DNA from 3 places in the Weeksella sp. HMSC059D05 genome. Region 3 is predicted to be linked to each of the others. Evidence: riboswitches for the same ligand, from Rfam matches in the RefSeq annotation. Region 3 holds a riboswitch; each other region holds the start of a gene.
The links. A riboswitch is a leader RNA that binds a small molecule or an ion and turns the genes downstream of it on or off. The one in region 3 is predicted to bind thiamine pyrophosphate.

Region 1: another riboswitch for thiamine pyrophosphate. It lies ahead of HMPREF2660_RS04880 (TonB-dependent receptor); the one in region 3 lies ahead of pnuC (nicotinamide riboside transporter PnuC).
Region 2: another riboswitch for thiamine pyrophosphate. It lies ahead of thiM (hydroxyethylthiazole kinase); the one in region 3 lies ahead of pnuC (nicotinamide riboside transporter PnuC).

The regions. Positions count from the first base shown of each region.
Region 1 is NZ_KV798535.1:31,747-38,333, forward strand. Features, by position in the region: gene HMPREF2660_RS04860 (LOG family protein) at 1-587, shown strand, start outside; gene HMPREF2660_RS04865 (PepSY-like domain-containing protein) at 646-1,164, shown strand; gene HMPREF2660_RS04870 (PepSY-like domain-containing protein) at 1,193-1,627, shown strand; gene HMPREF2660_RS04875 (class I SAM-dependent methyltransferase) at 1,707-3,329, shown strand; TPP riboswitch at 3,372-3,461, shown strand; gene HMPREF2660_RS04880 (TonB-dependent receptor) at 3,516-5,663, shown strand; gene HMPREF2660_RS04885 (C40 family peptidase) at 5,757-6,389, opposite strand.
Region 2 is NZ_KV798550.1:123,003-129,589, forward strand. Features, by position in the region: gene tenA (thiaminase II) at 1-28, opposite strand, end outside; gene thiD (bifunctional hydroxymethylpyrimidine kinase/phosphomethylpyrimidine kinase) at 12-848, opposite strand; gene thiE (thiamine phosphate synthase) at 823-1,482, opposite strand; gene thiM (hydroxyethylthiazole kinase) at 1,472-2,275, opposite strand; TPP riboswitch at 2,358-2,450, opposite strand; gene rpsH (30S ribosomal protein S8) at 2,743-3,144, shown strand; gene rplF (50S ribosomal protein L6) at 3,166-3,711, shown strand; gene rplR (50S ribosomal protein L18) at 3,725-4,075, shown strand; gene rpsE (30S ribosomal protein S5) at 4,094-4,615, shown strand; gene rpmD (50S ribosomal protein L30) at 4,627-4,806, shown strand; gene rplO (50S ribosomal protein L15) at 4,836-5,294, shown strand; gene secY (preprotein translocase subunit SecY) at 5,305-6,587, shown strand, end outside.
Region 3 is NZ_KV798530.1:4,205-10,791, reverse strand. Features, by position in the region: gene HMPREF2660_RS04530 (acetyl-CoA carboxylase carboxyltransferase subunit alpha) at 1-2, shown strand, start outside; gene dnaB (replicative DNA helicase) at 94-1,680, shown strand; gene HMPREF2660_RS04520 (acyl-CoA dehydrogenase family protein) at 1,851-2,852, opposite strand; gene pnuC (nicotinamide riboside transporter PnuC) at 2,842-3,435, opposite strand; TPP riboswitch at 3,457-3,560, opposite strand; gene tyrS (tyrosine--tRNA ligase) at 3,834-5,039, shown strand; gene HMPREF2660_RS04505 (bifunctional GNAT family N-acetyltransferase/carbon-nitrogen hydrolase family protein) at 5,150-6,587, shown strand, end outside.

The DNA of each region.
Region 1 (6,587 bases), on a different contig from region 3:
CCATGTCAAAAATCGGACCGTGTGTATCTATTTTTGGCTCTGCACGCACCAAGCCCGATCATCTATATTACAACATGGCAGAGGAAATTGCTTACCGATTAACGCAAATTGGTTTCGGGGTAATTACCGGTGGTGGCCCTGCTATAATGGAAGCTGCAAACAAAGGAGCACAAAGAGGAGGAGGAGCTTCTGTAGGATTGGGGATTAGTTTGCCATTCGAGGCAAAACTCAACGATTATATTGATAATCAGTACATGGTAAACTTCAATTACTTTTTTGTGAGAAAAGTAATGTTCGTGAAATATTCTCAAGGGTTTATTGTGATGCCAGGCGGTTTCGGTACTCTGGATGAATTATTTGAAGCACTTACGTTAGTCCAAACTAAAAAATCAGGGCGATTCCCAATCGTTTTGGTAGGAAAAAAGTTTTGGAGTGGTCTCTTCGATTGGCTCAAAAATACCATGCTCGAAGAAGGGTATATTGCAGAAAAAGACTTAGAATTGTACCGCTTGGTAGATACTGCAGAAGAAGCCGTGGCACATATCAAAGCGTTTTATGAGAAATATAATATCAAAATCAATCTTTAGGTTTTGGTACGATGATTGTAATTTCATAAGACAATACAACAATAATAAAATATAGAAAATGAAAAAAATTGCCTTTAGTCTTGCTATAATATCTTTGATCGGTTTACAATCATGTAATAATACAGATAACAAGAAAGAAACCTACCAAGAGATAGAGGAAAACGGAACCGTGAAAACCGAAACGGTCGATCGTAACGAGCAATTATTGAAAGAAGATGAATTGCCCGAAAGTGTTAGAAATTTTATAACTCAAAATTTTGCAAATGCACAAATACAGAATGCACTTCATGAGAAAAATAACCTAGAAGACGATGAGTATAAAGTACAACTGACCGACGGAACAAAGATAGAATTCGATCAAGGAGGGAATTGGGAAGAAGTGAAAAAAGAAAAAGAAACTATCGGGAAACTAACTTTTTTGCCTACTCCTCTGACCGATTATATCAAAAATAATTATCCTGCAGATGGTGTAGAGAAAGTAGAAAAAAAGGCACAAGGTTACGAAGTGGATTTATATCCGAGTGATGTAGAGCTAAAATTCGATCAAAACGGAAATTTCGTAAGTAAATCAAAATAAGTACGCAACCAAACTATAAATAGATAAAATGAAAATAAAAACACTTTTAATAGGAGGTTTTATAGCAATCGGGAGCTTTACATTCGCACAAACAAATGTGCAAAATGCTCGATTACCACAACCATCACAAGGCTTCTTGAAAGCTAATTTCACCAATAATACTATTGCAAAAACCAAAGTAGATGCCAAAGGAAACCTAGTCGATGAGTACGAAGTCTATTTGGATAACGGGATAAAAGTAGAGTTTGATAGAAAAGGAAACTGGAAAGAAGTCGACGGGAAAGGCAAGGCAATCCCAACACAATTTATCAACCAAAATATCGTGTCGTATATAAAAAAACACTACCCAAATGCACAGGTCTATAAAGTAGAGAAAGAAAAAAGAGGATACGAGGTGAAATTATCAGACGGATTAGAGTTGAAATTTAATCATAAAGGAGCTTTTTTGCGTATCGATCAATAAACTTTCTTCAAACTTAAGGAAGAAAAAATAGTTTACAAGAAAACCGATATTTGTATCGGTTTTTTTGTATTTTTAATTTATGGATAAAAGAGAATTACGCGAAACCATTTTTCGTCATCTAGACGGAATTGTTGTGGCACCAATCATATCTGCCTTGGCAAAAAGAGGAGTATTACACTTTTTATTAACACGCAAAAAAGTATCCCTAAAGCAAGTAGCAGAAGAATTTCAGGCGAACGAAGGCTATCTAAATGTAGCATTTCATGTTTTAGCTTCGCAGAATTATTTGCTACACGAAGTAGATAACTCTACCGATGAGGTTACGATTTCATTGTCAAAATATAGTGAACGCGCTTTCCGTAATTATGAGATTTATCAAGACCTAGCAGCTTACTTGTCAAACGAAGTGGTGTACAATAGTATAGAAACCAACCAAGAATTTTGCACACTATGGATGCAACTATATACCAAATATCAGAAATATATAGTCCCGACCCATCAAGATACATTAGAAAATAAAAAACTTCATCATCAAATCTGCAAACACATAGAAGGGGCTCTGATTGCACCATTGGCCGTACGGTTAGGGATGAGTGGAATGTTTCATAAGTATTTTATGGAAGCATCATTTAGTGCAGACGAATACCACAAAAATCCCCAACATTTCGAGAAAATACTCTCTGCATTGGCCCAATTAGGATGGTTCGATAAAAAAGGTAAAAATTTCCAGTTTACCCCAGTTGGCTTATTCTTTGCGCGTCGCGCAACAGCATACGGAGTAACAGTTTCTTATTTACCTCTTTTCGCACAGCTAAATGAGCTGCTTTTTGGGGTTGCAAAAAAAATAAGAGAAATAGAAGAGGGGCAAGATGAAAAGCATGTTCATAGAGAGATGAATGTGTGGGGAAGTGGAGGAGCACATGCCACGTATTTCAAAATTATAGATGAATTTATTATCGATATCTTCAACCGTCCACTGAATCTTCAACCCAAAGGAATTCTCGATATGGGAAGTGGAAACGGAGCTTTGCTACAACATTTATACGAAGTAATCGAACGAAAAACTTTGCGAGGAAAATATCTCGATGAGTATCCGCTTTTTTTGGTCGGAGCAGACTATAACGAAGCCGCCCTGCGAGTAACGCGAGCAAATCTCATCCAAAACGATATTTGGGCAAAAGTTATATGGGGCGATATATCCGATCCTAAAACCTTAGCGCACGACTTGCAACACGATTACGGCATACATTTGTCTGATTTGTTAAATATGAGAAGCTTTCTCGACCATAACAGAATTTGGACTGATGTAGACAAACCAAGCAACCGGATCAGTACATCTACAGGAGCTTTTGCGTATAGAGGTAAAAGAATATCCAACAATGCCATTGAAGATAACCTACAAGAACACCTTGAGAACTGGAAACCTTTTCTACAAAAATATGGATTATTACTAATAGAATTGCACGGTCTTTCACCAAAAATAGCAGCTGAAAATTTAGGCAAGACACCCGCCACTGCTTACGATGCAACGCATGGATTTTCTGATCAATATATTGTAGAATATGATATCTTTAAGAAAATTTGCGATCAAGTAGGATTAGAATCGGACCCTAAACTGATGAAGCTATTCCCGATAAAAGAGTTGGTAACCGTTAGTATACAGCATCTTACAGTTAAAGAAACAGAAGTTAGCCAAAGCTAGAAGAACTTTTGAGTTTCTTATAGAAAAAATGTTATCTTTGCCGCTCATAGAAAGGGGTGCTTGCAAAGGCTGAGATTATACCCATAGAACCTGAGCAGATAATGCTGCTAAGGGAAACGGTTTTCTTCACCTAGAACCAAAAATTCTCATGGTTCTTTGTGTCCCTTTCATAAATTATTATTTTTTATGAAAAGGTCAATTTTTCTTTTATCAATGATTAGTGCTCAGTGGCTTATGGCGCAAGAGCAAGACAGTATTCGAGCAGAGAACATCGAATTAGAAGGTTTAACGATTCTAGAACAACTACCAATTTCGGTAGAAAAGTACAACAAAAAAACACTGAACGAACGCAACTTAGGGCAAGATATTCCTACTTTGCTCAATCGTGGAACATCTATTCTCACCTCTTCTGATACTGGAAACGGAATGGGCTATTCTACCATTCGGATTCGTGGTCTAGGGGAGAGCTCAGTAAATGTTACTCTAAACGGCGTTCCGTTGAACAATGCAGAATCACAAGGTGTTTTCTGGGTAAACATGCCCGATTTAGCTTCCTCTACCAATGCAATTTATATCCAGCGCGGCGTGGGGTCTTCTACGAATGGGATGGCCGCTTTTGGAGCAAGCGTTAACATAGAAACGCAAGCACCATCTCGAGATCCATTTCTAGAGTTAGCAGGCTCTTATGGTAGCTTCAATTCGCAAAAATATACCGTACAAGGTGGAACAGGAAAAATCCTCAATGATAAATTTTCTGTCGATGTACGTGCTTCCCATCTCCGCTCTGACGGTTATATAGAACGGGCATCAAGTAAACTTTGGTCGTATGATTTTACCGCTGTATACGAGCTGAACAACCGCACCTCTTTCCGTTTCCAAAATATGTACGGTAACGAAAAAACATACCAAGCTTGGGGAGGAGTAACCCGTGCAATGATGAACGAAAATAGAAGATTCAACCCATCGGGGGCAATCTATAATGAAGATTGGTCTAAAGTTATTGGGTATTATGACAATCAAACCGATAACTACCAACAAAATCATTACTTCTTTACGTGGAATCAAAAAATGGGGGATGACTGGAAGTCGAAACTTACCCTACACTATACCAAAGGAAAAGGGTATTATGAAGATTATAAGCAAAACGAAAGATTGAGTAAGTACAAATTAGAAGAATTTACACAACTGAAAAGAACAGATCTTATTCGTCAGAAATGGTTAAACAACGATTTTTATGGTTTCAACTGGGAAATGGAAAATCAACGCTTAGGCGACTTCAAGTTTTTCTGGGGACTTTCTGCAAACCAATACAAAGGAGATCACTACGGATTTGTAAAATGGATGAAAGACTTCGATTGGCAATTACCAGATTATAAATTTTACAATAATTATGCAACCAAATCTCAACTTGCAGCCTATGCAAAAGTTTTATATGGGTTAGATAATTGGGAATTTTATGGTGATTTGCAATATCGTTTTATCGATTATGTTGGGAAATATCACGAAGGAGGAGAGAATGACAGTGATGATTTCCGACCGTTCGACGATCAATTTAATTTTATCAATCCAAAAGTTGGTATAAACTATAAGGTAAATAATCAACACAGTTTTTATACCTATTACGGAATATCAAACCGAGAGCCACTTCGTAACGATTACAAATATAATCAAGCCGAAAAACCAAAGTCAGAACATCTACAAGATTTCGAGTTAGGTTATAAGAAAGCAGGACGATTCTCGGTTAACCTCAACGGATATTATATGCTCTACAAAAATCAGTTGGTCTATACCGGAGCGGTGAATGATGTCGGATCACCTTTGAGAAAAAATATCGGAAAGAGTTATCGAGCAGGAGTCGAGTTAGACGCACAATACGCAATTGTTCCCCAAAGAGTTTCTGTATTCGGGAATGCAACTTGGAGTAAAAACATCAACAAAGACTACAAAACAACCGAATATGATGCACAAGGAAATGAGTTTGTAGTTGCTTACGGTGATACCCAAACCATTCTTTCGCCAAGTTGGGTTGCTGGAGCAGGTTTTGATGTAATGCCAATCAAGAATTTCAGAATCAACTGGTATACGAAATATGTAGGAGAACAATATTTATCGAATACAGAGCCAGTAGATGGACAATTAGCAAGCTATCTATTAACAGATCTTACGTTGAGCTATGGCCTGAAAATGAAAGGAAAACAAGCAGTAGATTTTACATTTTTGATTAACAACTTATTCGATAAAGAATACGAATCGTATGGGTTTTATTACGGGGAAGCTTATTACTTTCCTCAAGCCGGAATCAATGTGATGGGTGGGATGAAAGTCCGATTCTAGTACTAAGTTTTTATAAAAAATTCTCCTCATATAAAAAAGCTGCTTCGTTTCTGAAGCAGCTTTTTTTATGTTGTTTGTTTTTCGTTTTAAGTATTAAAGAACTCGTTTGCCGTATAGATATCTTTTGCCCCAATAACTATCTGTAATTGGCGTGATGATAACTCCTTTAGAGGTTGAAGAATGGATAAATTGTAGAACGCCATTTTCATCTCTTCCGTGAACAATTCCTACATGGGTTACACGACCTCTCCCTTTCGTTGCAAAGAATACCAAATCGCCTTCTTTTAAGTTTTCTGTAGCGATACGTTCTCCTTGTTTGGCTTGGTCAGCCGATACGCGTGGTAAGTCTTTGTTTAAGATAGAGAAAACATTACGTACAAAAGCCGAACAGTCGATTCCACGACGAGTGGTCCCGCCATAGCGGTAAGGGGTACCTAAGTAAGTTTCTGCTTCTTGCAAAAGTAAGTCAGAAAAAACATGGTTTGTCTCTTCTATAACGGTATTGAGAATAGCCAAACTCTGCACTTCTGGTTTAATTTCGATTGGAGAGACGTTTATGGCACGTTTATTGATTAGTTTGTTGTGAGGAGTAAAGAATTTCGCTTGTGGAGCAAAACTTCTGTTTGCTAACAATGGATTATTATTGGTAGCAACCGAAGATGTTGTACATGAGGTAAACAATAGCGTTGCAAGTATACTAAAAACTCCAAATACTTTAAAATTCATATCAAATCGTATTCAAAACTGTTAAAGCGAAACAAAAATAGTTTTCCAGTTGCTAATCGTATCTATTTTTCTGTGTGTTTGACATTACTTTAACTACTTTAACTTTTTTTAACAAAAAACTTTAACATTTTTTATCTACGAAGAATTTGTAGATATCAAAACTCTTGCTATATTTGCATCCGCTTTTGGTGAGAGGAT
Region 2 (6,587 bases), on a different contig from region 3:
TTTCCCATGCTTTAGTTGTGAATGTCATACGTTTTTAATTTTTGTGGATTAAATAAATGATTAAGAGGTCCATTTCCTTTCCCAATTGCTAGGTCTTTACTTCCTAATATTGCTTGTTCAACATATTCTTGTGCTAGTTGTACACTTTGTGTGAGTGAATATCCCAAAGCTAAATTACACGCAATTGCAGAAGATAGTGTGCAACCTGAACCATGCGTATTTTTTGTCTTTATTTTTTGAGAGGTATAACTTTGTACAGGTTGTTCTTTTTGAAATAAATAACTGATAATTTTTTCTTGCTGAAGATGTCCACCTTTTATTAAAAGATTCTGACAACCTAAATTTAAAATCGTTTCTCCATAAGCAAGCATCAATTCAGCAGAATCAATTTTATGATTTACCAAAATACTTGCTTCATCAAGATTTGGTGTAATAAGCGTAGCCAAAGGGAAAAGTTTTTCTATGCAAGCTTCAAGAGTTTCTTCTTTGATTAATCGATGTCCACTGGTCGCAACCATGACAGGGTCATAAACAATCGGTCTATTGTAATTTTTTAATTCCTCTGAAATGATATGAACCAATTCAACACTATGAACCATTCCAATTTTTATTGCATCAGGATAAATATCCTCTAATATGGATAGAATTTGTTCACGAATTGCTTGTGCAGGAATTTCGTAAATATTTTGTACGCCTTTTGTATTTTGAACAGGCAATGCCGTCAATACATTTGTAGCATAACATCCATGAGCAGAAATTGTTTTGGTATCAGCTTGTATGCCAGCGCCACCGCTTCCATCATATCCGGCAATTGTTAAGACGCTATAGGGTTTTTGCATGGTATTCATTATTGTTAATAATTTGTTTTAAAATTTGGGTCGATTTTTTTGGATTTTTACTTCCGCAAATGGCAGAAACAATTGCAACACTATCTGCGCCTGCTTGTATGATTTTAGCAATATTACTTTCATTAATCCCGCCAATTGCAATCAAAGGTTTTGATGTTTTAGTTTTTAAAAATTTTAATCCATCAAAACCCCATTCAGTAATCGTATTGGTTTTTGTTGGAGTCGAAAATATAGGACTTACCCCTAAATGATGTACATATTTCATTTCATCATCATCCAATTGTTTGATATTTTCTAAAGACCAACCAATGTGTTTTAGAGCTTGTGTATTTTTCTTAATTTTAGAAGGTGATATATCAGCCTGCCCGACATGTATTCCCCAAGAGTCAACAGCGGTAGCAACCTCTAACGAATCGTTAATAATCAACGGGATATTGTAGTGGTCCGTAATATTTTTTAATAATGTAGCTTTTGAAATGTACTCGCCGACACTGCAATTCTTTTCCCGGAGCTGAATGATGTCAACCCCACCAATAATTGCTTGCTCTGCAACATCTAACCAGTGAAGATACTTACAATCTTTTTCAGAAATAACTAAATACAAAGGATAAGGAAAAGTTGGATTAATCTTCATGAACCGATATTTTTAAGTTTGCTCGAATTTCTTTTGCAGATATATGGTATAACGTGTCATACAAATTCATTTGTAAGGTTCCAGGACCATAACTTTTTTTCTGTGCCAATTCACCTGCTAAACTAAATACAGCCATACCGCTAACCGTTTCGAGGAAAGGATTTTTATTAAGACCAATAAAAGCACCGATACTAGCTGTTGCCGAACAACCTAAACCAGTAACTTTCGTCATTAATTCATGACCATTTTTAATTTCAATAATCAGATTGTTGGATACAATAAAATCTGAAGCACCTGAAATGCACACAACAGACCCAAACTTTTGATTTAAATTGTGTGCTGCTTTTATCGCTTGATTACTTTGATGCGTACTGTCGACTCCTTTTCCCTGGACAGTTTCGAAGCTATCTAAAGCTAAAATTTCCGAAGCATTTCCTCTTACCACGGTAGGATGATAGCGTAACAGTTCTTTTATAAGTTCGTTTCTGAAGGTTGAGATTCCAGCTCCAACAGGATCCAATATCCAAGGCTTATTCAGTTGATTTGCTTTTTCTGCTGCAATTAGCATACTTTCTGCCCAATAATCATCAAGAGTTCCGATATTGATGACTAATGCATTTGAGATTTCGACAACATTTTCCACTTCTTTATGTGCATGCACCATAACAGGCGATGCGCCAATTGCCAAAAGAACATTTGCAGTATTGTTCATCACCACAAAATTGGTGATGTTGTGAACAAGCGGATTTTTTATCCGGACAGCATGTAAATTTTCAATGATTAGATTTTCCATTAATTGATAATTTTTTAGATAAAACAATTAATGGCTAAAGAGGATTTTCTTCGAAAATAAAGCGTTGCAAATATTAAATAATTGCATAGACATTGCTTTTCCCTACGTCGGTGTTAATCGTATCAGGTTCAAAGGGACTCTCTCAATTCTTTTCAGAATACCCCTAAAGCCAAACCAAATTTATATAAATTGTTTCGACATTCAACTTTTTTTAAGAATAAAAAGAAGATTACATCAAGAATTAATGTTGAGATTGATTATAATGTGTAAGAAAATATAAGATTTGTTTTTATGCTTCATTTTAATCCCTAATAATTAATACGATTAATAATAAATTATTTGATGCACATTTTGTAGAATAAAAAAAAATAAATATCTTTGCAACCCAAATGCATAGAGCATTAAATAGTAAAGTTTAATCCTAAAAGTAGAGTTAGAAGGGCTAACTCTATACTATAGAATTATTTATGTACACAGATCCAATTTCAGATTTTCTTACCCGAGTAAGAAATGCAATGATGGCAGGGCACAAAGTTGTGGAGATTCCTGCGTCGAACTTGAAAAAAGAAATCACAAGAATTCTTTTTGAGCAAGGTTACATCTTGAATTATAAATTCGAGACTAATGAGAAGGGTCATCACTCAATCAAAATTGCATTGAAGTATGACAAATTAACTAAGCAACCAGCAATTAAAAAGCTTCAAAGAGCTTCGTCTCCTGGTTTGCGTCAGTATGCAGGAGCGAAGGAATTGCCTCGCGTTTTAAACGGTTTAGGTGTTGCCATTATATCAACCTCTCGTGGTGTGATGACAGACAAACAGGCACGTAGAGAAAACGTAGGTGGTGAAGTATTATGTTTTGTTTATTAATCTATTAACGCAGAAGAAATTATGTCTAGAATAGGAAACGCACAAATTACATTACCTTCATCAGCTAACGTAGAGTTTAAAGATAATGTTGTAACAGTGAAAAACGGTAACGTATCTTTGACTCAAGAGTTGAAAGAAGGATTTGATGTGAAAATAGAAGACGGAGTGTTGACGGTAGTTCGTCCGTCAGATTCGAAAGAAGATCGTTCGTTACACGGATTGTATCGAGCTCTTATTAACAATATGGTAGTAGGAGTAACGGAAGGTTTCAAAACTAGTTTAGAATTGGTTGGGGTTGGGTATAGAGCATCTAACCAAGGACAAAAATTAGATATGTCATTAGGATTTTCTCATAACATCATTATGGAGATGCCGGAAGAAGTGAAGGTAGAGACTGTAACTGAAAAAGGGAAAAACCCAATTGTAATTTTAAGCTCACACGACAAGCAATTATTAGGGATGATAGTAGCGAAAATCCGCTCTTTCCGTAAACCAGAGCCTTATAAAGGAAAAGGTATCAAATTTGTTGGTGAAATAGTAAGAAGAAAAGCAGGTAAATCTGCGTAAAAACTTGTAAAAAATGGCATTATCTAAAGTAGAAAAAAGACAAAAAATAAAAAGACGCGTACGTCGCAATATTTTTGGTACAGCTGAAAAACCACGTTTATCAGTTTACCGATCAAACAAAGAAATCTACGCACAAATTATTGATGATAACACAGGAACTACCTTGGTATCAGCATCATCACGTGAGAAAGGAATTGCGGCAGGAAATAAAACAGAAGTTTCTGCATCAGTAGGGAAAGCTTTGGCAGAGAAAGCAAAAGCAAAAGGAGTAGAAGCAGTTGTATTTGATCGCAATGGTTTCGTTTATCATGGTAGAATCAAAGCTTTAGCAGATGGAGCTAGAGAAGGTGGATTAAAATTCTAAAAAAGAAGAAAAGAAATTATGTTAGGATTCAATAACGTAGAAAGAGTAAAGCCAATAGGATTAGATCTTAAAGATCGCTTAGTTGGAGTACAACGTGTAACAAAAGTAACAAAAGGTGGACGTGCATTTGGTTTCTCGGCAATCGTTGTCGTAGGAGATATGAATGGAGTAGTAGGTTATGGTTTAGGTAAGTCTAAAGACGTAGCATCTGCTATTGCAAAAGCGATCGAAGATGCTAAGAAAAACTTAATCCGTATTCCATTACAAGGTGCAACAATTCCCCATGAGCAAGAAGCTCGTTACGGTGGGGCGCAAGTCTTCATCCGTCCGGCAGCTGAAGGTACCGGGGTAATTGCGGGTGGTACTGTACGTGCAGTGTTAGAATCTGCGGGGGTGCGTAATGTGTTATCAAAATCGAAAGGTTCGTCGAACCCACACAATGCGGTTAAAGCTACCTTTGTCGCTTTATTATCTTTGAGAAGTGCGGAAGAAGTAGCTCGTCAACGCGGAATTTCAGTTAGTCAAGTGTTCAACGGGTAAAAAATAATTTCATGAGCAAAGTAAGAGTAAAACAGGTACGTAGTGCTATTAATCGTGAAAAATCTCAGAAAGCAACTTTAATAGCTTTGGGGTTAACCAAATTAAATCAAGTAGTTGAACATGACGCTACCCCTCAGATCGAAGGAATGATCCGTAAAGTTCAACATTTAGTAGAAGTAGAAAAGGCCTAAGCGCTTTTAATCTTTAAAAGAGTTAGAAAATGAATTTAAGTAATTTAAAACCAGCACCTGGTTCAACAAAAAATAAATTCCGTAAAGGTAGAGGAGAAGGTAGTGGAAACGGTCTTACTGCAGGACGCGGACACAAAGGAGCAAAATCGCGCTCTGGATACTCTAAAAAAATCGGTTTCGAAGGAGGACAAATGCCTTTACAAAGACGTTTACCAAAATTCGGTTTCAAAAATATAAACCGTGTAGAGTATCAAGGTATCAATCTAGATACAATCCAAGCACTTGTAGATGAAAAGAAAATTACCGATACCTTGAACAGGGAAGTAATGTTAGAATTAGGTTTGATACACAAAAACGATTTAGTGAAAATCTTAGGTCGTGGAGAGTTGACTGCCAAATTAAATATTACAGCAGATAAGTTTACAAAAACTGCCCAAGAAGCGATCGAAAAAGCTGGAGGTAAAGCAGAATTAATTAACGAGAAGTAAATATTTTTGGATGAAAGGTTTTATACAGACCCTACAAAATATTTGGAATATTAAAGAACTAAGGCAAAAGTTATTATTAACTTTTGCTTTGTTATTGGTATACAGATTCGGTTCTTATGTACCACTTCCAGGGGTTGATATCAATGAAGTGAATCGATTTATAGAGGATCAAGCACACAGTAAAACGGGTATCCTTGGATTGTTGAATTCTTTTACAGGAGGGTCTTTTAGTAGAGCCTCGATTCTCGCATTGGGAATCATGCCTTATATTTCTGCTTCCATCGTGGTGCAGTTAATGGGACTGGCAGTACCTTCCATACAAAAATTACAAAAAGAAGGAGAAAGTGGACGAAACAAAGTCAATCAGATAACTCGTTGGTTAACCATCGGGATTTGTTTGGTTCAAGCACCTGCTTATCTCACGTTGACAACATCACAAATCCTCCCGTATGATCCTTCTTCTGGGTATGCATTTTACTTATTGCCACCATCGAATTTTTGGTTCTGGTTTCCATCAATCATTATCTTGGTAACGGGTACAATATTTGCGATGTGGTTAGGTGAAAAAATAACCGATAAAGGAATAGGGAATGGTATATCTATTTTGATTATGGTAGGGATTTTAGCAGATTTACCAAGAGCATTAATGAATTCTTTCGAAACAGATACCTCTGGCGGAATGTTTTTCTTGCTAGAAATTCTTGGTCTAATTCTGGTAATAGCTTTTTGTATCATGATAGTTTCTGCCGTACGAAAAGTACCTGTACAATACGTACGACGAGCACAAACCGGTAGCAGTAGTTATATACGTTCTGTAACAGATTCTGTACGTTCGTATATCCCTCTAAAAGTGAATGCTGCAGGTGTAATGCCGATTATTTTTGCACAAGCCATTATGTTTTTACCAGGAACAATCGCTAGTTATTTTCTAGATGGTGACAGTAGAATTCAACAATTTTTTGTTAAGATGGCCGATCCATTTACATTTGAGTATAACTTAATTTTTGGATTGCTCATTATCGTTTTTACTTTTTTCTATACTGCGATTACTATACCAGTCAATCAAATGGCAGAAGACCTAAAACGAAACGGTGGAATTATACCAGGAATCAAGCCGGGTCGAGAAACAGCAAATTATTTAGACGATATTTTGTCAAAAATTACTTTACCTGGTGCTTTTTTATTAACTTTGGTCGCTATTTTACCAGCACTAGTAAGATTGTTGGGCGTAGAACAGAGTTTAGCCATGTTTTTTGGAGGGACTTCTCTTCTGATTATGGTGAGTGTAATTCT
Region 3 (6,587 bases):
AGGTTATTAACATACTATTAAAATCTTAGTCTTAATAAATTGCGAGATAATTAACTTTAGTTATCTCGTTTTTTTGTCTAATTTTGGAAAATTATGGAACAACTAAAACAGTCATACTCTAAAACCAATCAAACAAATTCAGTTATCAATCTAGAGAAAGGGAAATTACCTCCTCAAGCAATAGAACTCGAGCAAGCTGTTCTCGGAGCAATGATGATTGATAAGAAAGGTTTAGATGATGTTATCGATATTTTATCTCCAGAAGTTTTCTATCGTCCAGAACATCAAGCAATATATGCTGCAATACAAAAACTCTTTAATGATTCTCAACCAATAGATTTATTAACCGTTTCTAATGAATTGAAAATCAGTGGGAAATTAGATTTGATAGGAGGAGATTATTTCTTAATCCAATTAACCCAAAAGGTGTCTTCTTCTGCGCATATCGAATACTATGCAAGAGCTATACAAGAAAATTATATCAAAAGAAAACTGATAGAAATTTCATCAGAAGTCATCAGAAAATCCTATGATGATACATCAGATGTTTTCGATTTACTTGATTTTACAGAGAGCAAACTTTTCGAAATTACAGAGGGTGGAATCAAAAGAAGCTATAGTGAAGCCGGAGATTTGGTCAAAGAAGCACTCGAGAAAATAAAAGACATGTCTACAAAAGAAGGAATGAGTGGTCTTCCTTCTGGTTTCACAGAAATCGATAAAATTACTTCCGGTTGGCAACAATCCGATCTCATTATTCTAGCTGCTCGACCAGGAATGGGAAAAACGGCTTTTATCCTATCTATGGCTAAGAATATGACCATCGACCACAAAATACCTGTGGCTATTTTTTCGCTCGAGATGTCATCAGTACAACTCATAACCCGCATGATTTCTGGTGAAACAGGTATTTCTGGCGAAAAACTGAGAAAAGCCACGTTAGCCGATTATGAATGGAAACAATTGTACACCAAAGTAAAAGGACTGGAAGAAGCTCCTTTGTATATCGATGACACCCCAGCTTTATCGATTTTCGATTTGCGTGCCAAAGCTCGTCGTTTGGTTTCTCAACATGGAGTACGAATGATCCTTATCGATTATTTGCAACTGATGACGGCCGGAGGAAAAGCAAACGGTAACCGCGAACAAGAAATCTCGATGATATCTCGATCGCTAAAAGCCATTGCCAAAGAACTGAATATACCCGTTATTGCCCTGTCTCAGTTATCACGTTCAGTAGAAACAAGAGGCGGAAGTAAGCGCCCTCTTTTATCCGACCTCCGGGAGTCAGGAGCAATTGAACAAGATGCCGATATTGTTTCGTTTATTTATCGTCCAGAATATTATAAATTAGAAGTTTGGGATGACGAAATAGAAACGCCTTGTGCAGGACAAGCAGAGTTTATCATTGCAAAACACCGTAATGGAGCATTAGAAAATATACGATTACGATTTATCGGTGAACAAGCAAAATTTACAGATCTTGATAATAGTAGTTTCGAAGACGAATACACCATCCCTAGTTCGATGAATAAAAACAAACAGTTCGGTAGCGATAGCGATTTTACCTTTGATAGCTCTATCAATTTACCTACCGGTAACCCACTAGATTCCTTTAGCGGCTTGGATTCTTACAAACCTTATAGTAGAGAAAATGAAGATGATGACCTAGGTTTTTAGCAAGAATATCAGCCAAATTCATTACACAGCTACTGTATCGAATTTTACCAAAATGTTCAGAATCCTAATAAATGGAGCACAACGCAGAGGTACAGAAATTGAATGTTGGATAACCATAATTTACATAAATCAATGGAGAACGAACGTAATGCAAAAACTAAGCAAATTTTTTATTTTCTAAAATTGGCATGTTGAGTAGCCGTGAAAAAATCTCGAAATATTTGGTGCAATAACTCATCGTTTTTTGATGCCTTCATACCCAAAATCAAATAAACATCCAACATCAAATGGGTTAAATGATGAAGCGCATTGGTGCAAAATCGATGCACTTCTTCTATAAATTCAACCAAAATAGTGTTCTTATCCATCAAAATACGTTCGCTCTGTTGTGCATAATTCAACAGCTTTTCTGAAGTCTGATCTACAAAATCTTTCAGTAACTGAATTTCTTGATCGGATTTGTAATTTGTTGCTTCTTCGGCAAAATGTGTAGCCATGCCTAAATAATTGACCATTAAAGTAGCATCTGCAAACAAACGAAACGGCAGGTGGCTAATCAAATCTTGGGTATAAAACTCATCATACACAAACGAATCTTCTCGGGATATGGCAGCATTTTTCACTTCAAATGCATAGGTATGCGTGGCGCGCATTCCCATAAAAGGCCAAGACGGATGAAGGCTTACTCTTTCTTTTGGGACGATAAATGAGCGAACAATCGGCTGTTGATTATCACCAAGGCAAGGTTGTCCGTTTTCGGTAATTTGTGCATTCAGGGTAAAATGAGAAAGATAACTAGCACCCGTAGCATGCATCCATCGACCGTTTAGGATAAATCCAGAAGACGTTTTTTCGGCCGTTCCGCCAACCATACCACTGCCACCTACAAAAATATCAGGAGAAGAGAAGAGCTCCTTGGCTTTGGTGGGTAAAAGATTTCGGGCAAAATAATGAGCACCAGAACACAAGGTAACCGTCCAACCGAAACTTCCGTCTATAAAGGCTAGAGATTGTAATAGTTGCAAACCATCAACAAAAGAAAGTTCTCGTCCGCCATATATTTTTGGTACCCAAATTTGTAAGTATTTTTGTTGATGAATTTCGGATAAAACCTTATCGGATAAAGCTTCGGCAAGAAGTAATTCTTCACGCATTTCCTTCCTAGACAGCATGGGGCGAGTTTTTGAGAAGTTTTAACCATTTGAAATAAGCAGAGGTAGCTACCAAAAATAAAAAAGCACTCAATACGGCATAGAGGTATAAATCTTTATGAATCATCAGCGGTATTGAGATAAAATTGCTAATGTTGAGCAATATCCAATTTTCTATTTTTCGTTTGGCCATTAGCCACATACCGGCCCAAGCGAATGCACTCACCAGAGAATCCCACAAAGGCACATCAGAATTGGTAAAGTACGTCAGGGCGAAATAGAAAATCAGAAAGCTGATTACGACAATACAGACTACTTTTATCCAATCCTTTTTGGTTGAAGAGGAAATAGGTGTTTCTTGTTTTTGTTTGCCAAATGTCCAGAACAGCCAACCGTAAATACTCATGACCAAATAATAAATATTGAGGGTAAATTCGGCATAAAGTTTTGCAGAAAACATGACCCAAAGCGTCAGTGAAATTCCGCCAATTCCGAACAGATAGTTAATCGGTTTATTGAGCCTTGCCAAGAGAACTTGTGCAACAGAGAAGGCTACACCGAGCCATTCCATCCAGGTGATTTTTGATAAGATTTCCTGCATAATATTGTTTTTATTCTAGACAGGAGATGATAAGTTTTCAATCCCTACGCCAGCATTATCCGGATCAGGTATTGCACTCGGTGCATGGGTATCATCTCAGCCAATTTTTGGCACCCCATTGAACAGGCAAAAGTCGGATAAAATTTAGTAATAAAAAAATTGAGTTCTCAATGAATAAAATCTACATCGTATCCTAAATAAAAAATCTATATCTTTGTAGGCGAAATGAAAAGCATGCACAACATATTACGCGTACCATTTTTTAGTGAGTATCTTCTACCGATCTCTATGTTCGGTAGGCCTGTGTATGTTTTAGAATAAACAAATAAAGACAATCTCATAGACAACCCGAACAGCAATGTTTGGGTTTTTTGTTGGTATGAAATAAGAAAAAAATCAACATGATAGAAGAATTAAAAGAAAATGTAGAAATTATTCTACCCGAAAACGGATTAGAACAGAAGCTGAAACAAGCCAAAGAAGAAAACCGAAAATTAATTATTAAACTGGGATTCGATCCTACCGCTCCTGATTTGCATTTGGGCCATGCGGTGGTATTAAAGAAGTTGAAACAATTCCAAGATTTAGGACATCAAGTGGTGATTTTGGTCGGGAGTTTCACCGCGCGTATTGGCGATCCGACGGGTAAAAATAAAGCAAGAAAACCACTAAGTGCAGAAGAAGTGCAGCATAATGCACAAACCTATATCAATCAATTATCTAAAATTATCGATGTAGAAAAAACAAAAATTGTGTACAATTCTACTTGGTTAGATGGTTTGAGTTTTTCGGCTATAATAGAATTACTATCTCGAGTAACGGTTGCGCAATTGATGCACAGAAACGATTTTAATAAACGTTTTACAGAAAATACGCCGATTGCCATGCACGAGCTGGTGTACCCGATTTTGCAAGGGTATGATTCTACCCAAATAAAAGCAGACATCGAGATGGGAGGAACGGACCAATTGTTCAATTGTACCATGGGACGTCAGTTGCAAGAGTCATACGAAGTCTCGCCACAGATTGTAATGTGTATGCCATTATTGCGTGGGTTAGATGGAAAAGAAAAAATGAGTAAATCGATGAATAACATAATCGGACTTACAGACGAACCGAACGAAATGTTTGGTAAGACCATGTCTATACCAGATGATTTGCTAGAAGAATACATCAACTTGGCGACAGATTTTTCTATAGAAGAAAAAGAACAATTGAAAAACAGAATTGCTTCGGGAGATAACCCAATGAAAATAAAAAAAATAGTGGCTAAAAATATAATTACTCAATACCACAATGCCGAGGCAGCAGAAGGCGCAGAGGTTTTTTTCAGTACACAATTTCAGAACAAAAATTTTGATGAAAAAGTTTTCGAACCGGTAAAGATCAACACTTTACAAAATATAGAAAACAACCGAATGAGTTTATTAGACTTGTGTCATCAACTGAAAAAAGATAGTTCTCGTTCGGCAGTCCGTCGTTTGATCGAAGGTGGTGGAATCCAAATAGATAATGAAAAAAGAACAGATGCCAATGAGTCGATTGTTTTGAAAAACGGCATGAAAATAAAAATAGGAAAAAGAACTTTTTACGAATTGATCAATTAATTAGGAAAACATATTCGGTACGAATAAACTAATTTATCCGTATTTTTATATAAGTTTGGATAACTTTTTGAGACTATTGAATTCTATTTTTCATAACACAAAATTATAGCATGGATATACAAGTTAGACGCTTAACGATAGAAGATTATGAAGATCTTTTGCAATCGGAACAAGAAGCCTATAAGAACATAGACGAAGAAGATTGGCAACGAGAAGATATACACGAGTTGTTACGTATCTTCCCAGAAGGCCAGTTTTGTGTAGAAGTTGATGGGAAAGTAGTGGCTTCTGCATTGGCGATCATTGTAAACTCGAAAAAAGTAAATCTCAATACCTCTAATTATGAAGAAATCACCTCGAATGGGAAGTTTACAAAGCACGATCCAGATGGTGATGTAATGTATGGAATAGAAATTTTCGTACATCCTCAGTACCGTCAATTACGGTTAGGTAGAAGATTGTACGACGTACGAAAAGAGTTGTGCGAGGAAATGAATTTGAAATCAATAGTTGCAGGAGGTAGAATCCCGAATTATCACAAATATGCAGCTGAACTGACACCGAGAGAGTATGTGGATAAAGTAAAAAGAAAAGAAATAATCGATTCTACTTTGACATTTCAGTTGGCAAACGATTTTCATGTAAAAAAGATCCTAAAAAACTATCTTAAAGATGATACCGAATCGATGGAGTATGCTACGCTTCTCGAATGGAACAATATATACTATGAACCCGATCTGATGTCCAGTTCTCCTACCAAGAGAATTACACGTATAGGATTGGTACAGTGGCAAATGCGTGCTTTTAGAGATTTGCAAGATTTCTACGAACAGGTAGAATTTTTTGTGCAGACCGTAAGCGATTATGGAGCCGATTTTCTTTTGTTTCCAGAGTTTTTCAACACTCCGCTAATGAGTCCATACAATCACCTGAAAGAAGTAGAAGCCATGAACCGATTGGCCGAATTAACAGACGAGATTGTAAAGAAAATTCAAGAATTTGCTATCTCATACAATGTAAATATTATTGCAGGATCCATGCCGACAATCGAAAACGAGTTGTTGTTCAACACTTCGTTTCTATGTCATCGAAACGGACAGCTCGATTCGTACAGCAAAATGCATATTACCCCAAACGAATTTCGATATTATGGAATGGTCGGAGGAAATGAATTAAAAGTTTTTGATACCGATTGTGGAAAAATAGGCTTATTGATTTGTTATGATGTCGAATTCCCAGAAACAGCAAGAATATTAGCCGATCAAGGAATGCAAATTTTGTTTGTACCCTTTATGACCGATACCCAAAATGGTTATACACGAGTAAGAAGTTGTGCCCAAGCCCGTGCGATCGAAAACGAATGTTATGTGGCGATTGCCGGTTCGGTAGGGAATCTTCCGCGTGTGAATAATATGGATATTCAGTTTTCTCAATCGGCTGTTTTCACACCTTCTGATTTTGCTTTTCCTACCAACGGGGTGAAATCAGAAGCCACACCCAATACAGAAATGGTGCTGATTACCGATGTGGATTTGTATGCACTCAAAG